2 linked regions of the Paraburkholderia fungorum genome follow. The protein of the gene in region 2 interacts with the protein of the main gene of each other region in a pairwise test. Links are inferred from orthologs where the notes say so. Each region holds a gene or a part of one and is shown on either strand. Other genes may lie near its edges.

Evidence for each region. The genes of interacting proteins can lie anywhere in the genome.
Region 1: the proteins of recR (region 2) and recO interact in binary tests that used the Escherichia coli proteins (3 or more experiments, as listed by UniProt). The link is inferred for Paraburkholderia fungorum from one-to-one orthologs.

Annotation. Positions count from the first base shown.
Region 1 is NZ_FNKP01000001.1:2,861,334-2,864,768, reverse strand. The notes cover bases 449-3,435. They hold recO (DNA repair protein RecO), read left to right. Parts: upstream 449-1,481; coding sequence 1,482-2,390; downstream 2,391-3,435. Other genes in these bases: acpS (holo-ACP synthase), read left to right, coding at 3,168-3,435; pdxJ (pyridoxine 5'-phosphate synthase), read left to right, coding at 2,387-3,151; era (GTPase Era), read left to right, coding at 596-1,495; rnc (ribonuclease III), read left to right, coding at 449-541. Outside these bases: more of rnc, read left to right, coding at 1-448. UniProt on the Escherichia coli protein: Involved in DNA repair and RecF pathway recombination.
Region 2 is NZ_FNKP01000001.1:1,906,540-1,910,140, forward strand. Bases 479-3,182 are described here. They hold recR (recombination mediator RecR), read left to right. Parts: upstream 479-1,384; coding sequence 1,385-1,981; downstream 1,982-3,182. Other genes in these bases: BLS41_RS08440 (DNA polymerase III subunit gamma/tau), read left to right, coding at 479-565; BLS41_RS08445 (YbaB/EbfC family nucleoid-associated protein), read left to right, coding at 636-962; BLS41_RS08455 (CaiB/BaiF CoA transferase family protein), read left to right, coding at 2,178-3,182. Also shown: more of BLS41_RS08440, read left to right, coding at 1-478; more of BLS41_RS08455, read left to right, coding at 3,183-3,419. UniProt on the Escherichia coli protein: May play a role in DNA repair. It seems to be involved in an RecBC-independent recombinational process of DNA repair. It may act with RecF and RecO.

The DNA of each region.
Region 1 (3,435 bases), 950 kb from region 2 along the record:
CGATGTGATGGCCGCAGCGCCCGCACTGGTCACCAAATCGAAGCGTTCGAAGAGCGCGCGCGCGGCAAAGAATGCCGAGCCCGAGATCGTTCCTGGCGTCACCGGCGTGCAGGCCGCGCTGGATTTGCGCACGCCCGATCGCAAAAGCGAACGTGCTGAGCGGGCCGCCGCACGCGGTGAGCCGCGCGCAAACGCTGCGACGGCCGCAACCGAAGCCGCCGCCGAGCGCTCCACGTTGACGGTCATAGGCGCACCTTTGGCCGTGATCCGTGCCGCTCATGTCGAATACAGCGGGCAGGACAAAGCCGAGAAGCTTGAGAAACCGGAGAGAGCAGGCTCCCACGCAAGCGACAAACCCGCTGAAGCCAAAGCCGAAATCAAGGCAGAAACTGCATCCCCGCGCGGCGCAGACAAGGCCCGCGGCCGTGAAGCTACAACATCCGGTGCGGCCGTATCCACGCCGGGCGCACCGGCGCCAGCCGAACACGAACCCGGCGTAGCCGACGCGGTGCAAACGCGCGTCGCCGACGCGGGCCATTGATTGCCATCGGCGCGCCATTTCCGCGTGTCGATCTGAACTTGCCGTAGCCCGAATATGAACGCTCCCACTCCCACTGATTTTCGCTGCGGCATGGTCGCGATCGTCGGCCGCCCTAATGTCGGCAAGTCCACGCTGATGAATGCGCTGGTCGGCCAGAAAGTCAGTATCACGTCGCGCAAGGCGCAGACCACGCGCCACCGCATCACCGGCATTCATACGCTCGAAGATGCGCAGTACATCTTTGTCGACACGCCCGGTTTCCAGACCAAGCACAGCGGCGCGCTGAACCGTTCGTTGAATCGCGCGGTCACGTCCACGCTGACCTCGGTGGATGCGATCCTGTTCGTGATCGAAGCCGGCCGTTTCGGCGCGGACGATCAGAAAGTGCTCGACCTGATTCCACCGTCGGTCCCCACGCTGCTGATCGCGAACAAGCTCGATCGCGTGTCGGATAAAGCTTCGTTGTTCCCGTTCATGCAGCAGGTCAGTGCGCTGCACAAGTTCAGCGAGATCGTGCCGCTGTCGGCGAAAAACATCGACGACATCAAGCGTCTGATGGCGACCGTCAAGCCGTTCCTGCCGGAAGGCTCGCCGATCTACGGCGAAGACGATCTGACCGATCGCAGCGAGCGCTTCCTTGCCGCTGAAATCCTGCGCGAAAAGGTGTTCCGCTGGACCGGCGACGAGCTGCCGTACACGAGCACCGTGCTGATCGACAAGTTCGAAACCGAAGGCCGTCTGCGTCGCATTTTCGCGACCATCATGGTCGAGCGCGACACGCACAAGGCGATGATCATCGGGCAGAAGGGCGCGAAGCTGAAGCAGATCAGCACCGAAGCGCGCCTGGATATGGAAAAGCTGTTCGACGGCCCCGTGTATCTGGAAACCTTCATCAAGGTGAAGAGCGGTTGGGCCGACAACGAAGCCGGGCTCCGTGCGTATGGGTACGAATGACGCGTGGATGACGCTGAATTCCGACGCAGCCCCGGACGACCAGGAGCCGGCCGCGCCGGCTCGCGAGCCATCGTCCAAACCGGCTCGTAGCATCAAAAAAACTTCCAGCAAAAGCGCGTCCGCCGGCGAAGGCGAGGCGCGCAAATCACCGACACCCCGCGCGCCGCGCACTTCCGCCTCCATCTACAAGATCGCGGAGCAACCCGCGTTCGTTCTGCATAGCTATCCGTACCGCGAGACCAGTCTGATCATCGACGTGCTGTCGCGTGATCACGGCCGCATTGCGCTGGTCGCGAAGGGCGCGAAGCGTCCTCACTCCGCGCTGAGAGGCGTGTTGCAGACCTTCCAGCCGCTCGCGTTGTCGTGGTCGGGCAAGTCCGAAATGCGCACGCTGACGGGCGCCGAATGGGTCGGCGGCATGTTGCCTTTGACAGGCGGCGCGCTGCTCTGCGGCTTCTATGTCAACGAACTGCTGGTCAAGTTCTGCGCGCGCGAAGACCCGCATCCGCAGCTATTTCACCACTACGTTGTCACGATGACGCGTCTCGCGCACGACGAACCGCCCGTGCAGGTGCTGCGTTCGTTCGAGCGCGTGCTGCTGCGTGAAACCGGCTACGCAATGGCGCTCGATCGAACCGTCGCGCGTAGGGCCGTGGTGGCCGAAGGCCGCTATGTGTTCGATCCCGAGCGTGGCGTGCGCGAAGCGTCCGACGAGTGGCCTTTGCAATGGCCGGTGATTTCGGGGCAAACCTTGCTCGATATGGAACAGGACGATTACCATCGAGCGCAGACCGTGGCGCAAAGCAAAACGCTGATGCGCTTCCTGCTCAACACCTACCTTGGCGGCACGCCGCTCGCGACGCGCCAGATCCTGATCGACTTGCAGAACTTATGAGCTTCTTTCTTACGTCGCCGAATGTGATTGACCTGGGCGTGAACATCGATCACGTCGCCACGCTGCGCAACGCGCGCGGCACGTCTTATCCCGATCCGATCCGCGCAGCCTTGATGGCCGAAGAGGCCGGCGCGGATGTCATCACGCTACATTTGCGCGAAGACCGCCGTCATATCGTCGACGCGGACGTGCGCAAGCTGCGTCCGTTGCTGAAGACGCGGATGAATCTGGAATGCGCTGTCACGCAGGAGATGCTCGACATCGCGTGCGAAGTGCAGCCGCACGACGTTTGCCTCGTGCCGGAAAAGCGCCAGGAGTTGACGACCGAAGGCGGTCTCGACGTCGCCGGTCAGTTCGAAGCCGTGCGTGCCGCGTGCAAACAACTCGCCGACGCGAACTCACGCGTGTCGCTGTTCATCGACCCGGAAGAGACGCAGATTCGTGCAGCGCACGAAGCGGGAGCGCCGGTGGTCGAGTTGCACACGGGCCGTTACGCGGAGGCCCACGATCCCGCCGAACAGCAACGTGAATTCGAGCGCGTGGTGCATGCGGTCGAATTCGGTGCGACGCTCGGCATCAAGGTCAACGCGGGCCACGGCCTGCACTACACCAACGTGCAGCAGATCGCGGCGATCGACGGCATTGTCGAGTTGAACATCGGCCATGCGATCGTCGCGCACGCGATCTTCGCGGGCTGGGAAAACGCGGTGCGCGAGATGAAGGCGATCATGGTCGCCGCGCGTCTCGGCGCGCGCGCCTAAGCCCGGCGGCTTGCATATGGCGATCTACGGCATCGGTACCGACATCGTTCAGGTCAGCCGCGTGGCCGCGGTGATGACCCGCACCAACGGCCGTTTCGCCGAGAAAGTGCTCGGCCCGGACGAACTTCGCGTCTATCACGCGCGCACGGCCCGCTCGGCTGCGCGCGGTCTCGCGTTCCTCGCCACGCGGTTCTCGGCGAAGGAAGCGTTCTCGAAAGCGATCGGCCTCGGCATGCGCTGGCCGATGACCTGGCGCGCGCTGCAAACGCTGAACAAGCCGAGCG
Region 2 (3,601 bases):
GGACGATGGCTATTTCGGTCCGCCCGACGACAACTACGTGCCGGTGTTCGACCGCGGTCCCGACGACGTTCGAGTGAACGCAGCGCCTGCGTCCTCGCCCGCGCCGGTGGTGGACTCGCGTCCGCTGCCCGCTGCCGTGCCGCTCGATCAGCTAGGCTTTAATGGCGACTGGCCGGCGCTTGCCGTCGATCTGCCGCTCAAGGGCATTTCGTATCAGCTCGCGTTCAACAGCGAACTGATGGCGCTCGAAGGCAACACGCTGAAACTCAACGTGCCGGTTCCGCAGTACGCGGAGGCATCGCAGGTCGCCAAGCTGAAAGTCGCGCTCGCCGAAAGACTCGGCCGGACCGTCGAGGTGCTGGTCGAAGTCGGTGCCGCCCGTCGGACCGCCTCCGCACACGACGCCGCGACGCGCGCACAGCGTCAGCGGGAAGCGGAGCGCGAGATCGGCGCCGATCCGTTCGTACAGTCGCTGATTCGCGAATTCGGCGCCAGCATCGTGCCTGGTTCGATTCGCCCCATTTCCCCGGACGCCGCCTCGAACGGTGCGTCGCCGGTCCATTGATTCGCCGCGCCGCTATTGACCTTAGCGCGCCCGATTTGCAGATCCCAAGCTATCAAGAAGGAGCATGTCCATGATGAAAGGCCAACTCGCTGGGCTGATGAAACAAGCCCAGCAAATGCAGGAAAACATGAAGAAGATGCAGGACCAACTCGCACTGATCGAAGTCGAGGGGCAGTCGGGTGCCGGTCTCGTGAAGGTGACGATGACCTGCAAGAACGACGTGCGCCGCGTGTCGATTGATCCGAGCCTGCTTGCCGACGACAAGGACATGCTGGAAGACCTCGTCGCCGCTGCGTTCAATGACGCCGTGCGCAAGGCCGAAGCCACCGCCGCAGAAAAAATGGGTGGCATGACTTCGGGCTTGCCGCTGCCGCCGGGCTTCAAGATGCCGTTCTGATTCTGAACGACGCCGCGGCAAAGTTTGCCGCGGCGTGAATCGCAAATGTGGGGCACAGGCATGCTACACACGCGAGCGCAACGCGAATAGCGTGCGTTACAGGCAGAATTGAACGTAGTCGCGGGCACCTGATTGAAAGGCTCGATCCGGCGCTCGAACGGAACGCACTAGTTGATGCATACCGGCCGACGCGCGAGCGAGGTGCTCGACAACGCCGGGTTTGCAAGTTTTACCCCGTTTCAGATTGATCGAATAGTTTCAAACCGCGTCGGTTTCCTGATGCAGCCCATCAATCAGGTTTTGTCTATCTGATGCTCGATGATCCGCAGTCAGCCTGCCGGGCGCAAACCGAACCAACGCGAACCATCCATCGCATCGCGACCCGCATCCACGGGCACTACCCACTTCGACGCCGATCCCGCATGAAACAACCTTCCGCCTTGTCGGCGCTCGTCGAAGCGCTGCGCGTATTGCCCGGAGTCGGGCCGAAGTCGGCGCAACGCATGGCCTATCACCTGATGCAGCACGATCGCGATGGCGCCGAAAAACTCGGCCGTTCGTTGCTGTTCGCGACCGAGCATCTGCAGCACTGTGAAAAGTGCAATACCTTCACCGAAGCGCAGATCTGCGAGGTCTGCCTCGACGAGGAACGTGACCCGGCGTTGCTGTGCGTCGTCGAAACACCGGCCGATCAGATCATGCTCGAACAGACCATGACCTATCACGGCCTGTACTTCGTGCTGATGGGGCGGCTGAGTCCGCTCGACGGCATCGGTCCGAAAGAGATTCATTTCGACCGTCTGGTCAAACGCGCGTCGGACGGCGTGGTCAAGGAAGTCGTGCTCGCCACCAATTTCACCAATGAAGGCGAGGCCACCGCGCATTACCTCGGGCAGACGCTTAAGGCGCGCGGCCTCGCTGTCACGCGTCTGGCGCGTGGTGTGCCGGTGGGTGGCGAACTCGAGTATGTTGACGCCGGCACGATTGCGCGCGCGATGCTCGACCGCCGTTCGATGTAGTCGTCTGCACGATGACACCCGGAGGATCGCGAGCGAGCGGTTCCGGTAAATGTCGCGCCTTGAAGCAGGCCGTGCCGCGCGGTGAAGGCGCGACTCGATACACGCACTCGAAAAAAGCGCACACACGCCGTGCGCGTCAGCCATCTCAAGAACGTCAAGATCGTCAAATACGTCAGGACCAGAACAAAGGAGACACATGAGCGCCACCTCTGAATCAGACGCGAGCGCCGCGCCTCAACCCGCTCAAGGCCCGCTCGCCGGCGTCAAGGTGCTGGAACTCGGCACGCTGATCGCCGGCCCGTTCGCCGCGCGCTTTCTCGGCGAGTTCGGTGCCGACGTCATCAAGATCGAAGATCCCAAAGGCGGTGACCCGCTGCGCAAATGGCGCAAGCTCTACCCGGAAGTCGGCGGCACGTCGCTTTGGTGGGCGGTGCAGGCGCGCAACAAGAAATCGGTCACGATCAATCTGAAGGCCGAAGAGGGCAAGGAGATCGTGCGGCGTCTCGCGAAAGAAGCGGATATCGTCGTCGAGAATTTCCGGCCGGGTTTGCTGGAGAAACTCGGACTCGGCTATGACGTGCTGTCCGCCGAAAACCCCGGGCTCGTGATGGTGCGTCTGTCCGGCTACGGCCAGACCGGGCCGTATCGCGACCGGCCCGGATTCGGGGCGATCGCCGAATCGATGGGCGGCTTGCGCCATATCACCGGCTATCCGGATTTGCCGCCGCCGCGCATCGGTATTTCGATCGGCGATTCGATCGCTGCGCTGCACGGCGTGATCGGCGCGTTGATGGCGCTGCATCACAAACAGGTGAACGGCGGCAAGGGGCAGGTCGTCGATGTGGCGCTGTACGAGGCCGTTTTCAACATGATGGAAAGCGTCGTGCCCGAATACGGCGTGTACGGGATGGTGCGCGAGCGCACCGGCGCGTCGCTGCCGGGTATCGTGCCGTCGAACACCTATCCGTGCCGCGACGGCAGCATCGTGATCGGCGGCAATAGCGATCCGATTTTCAAGCGGCTGATGGTGGCGATCGAGCGTGAAGACCTCGCGAATGATCCGGCGCTGGAACATAACGACGGCCGCGTGCCGCGTACCCAGGAAATCGACGGCGCGATTGCCGGGTGGCTCTCCACGCGCACGATCGAAGAAGCGCTCGCGGTGCTGAATGCAGCCGATGTGCCGGTTGGCCGCATCTTCAGCGTTGCGGATATGTTCACCGATCCGCAGTTCATGGCGCGGCAGATGATTCAGCGTTTCAAGTGGCAGGACGGTCAGGAAATCACATTGCCGGCGGTCACGCCAAAGCTCTCCGCGACGCCTGGCGAGACGCGCTGGCTCGGCCCCGAACTGGGTGAACATACCGATGAAGTCCTGCAATCGCTAGGTTATGATGCAGACGACATTGCAAGGTTGCACGCGCAACAGATCGTGTGAAGCGAAGCGCGGCATCCTCGGGTGCCGCGAGTAAAACATGAGGCAGCGACCGGGTCGCCGCCTCAGAAAGGCTGGCACTCGTTCGAAAGAAACACGCCGGAGCAGCACCCAGAAAAGTTGCCGGTAAAGAGCGACGCAGAGCGGCAAATAAAAGCCGCACGACAAAAGTTTGGAGACGACAC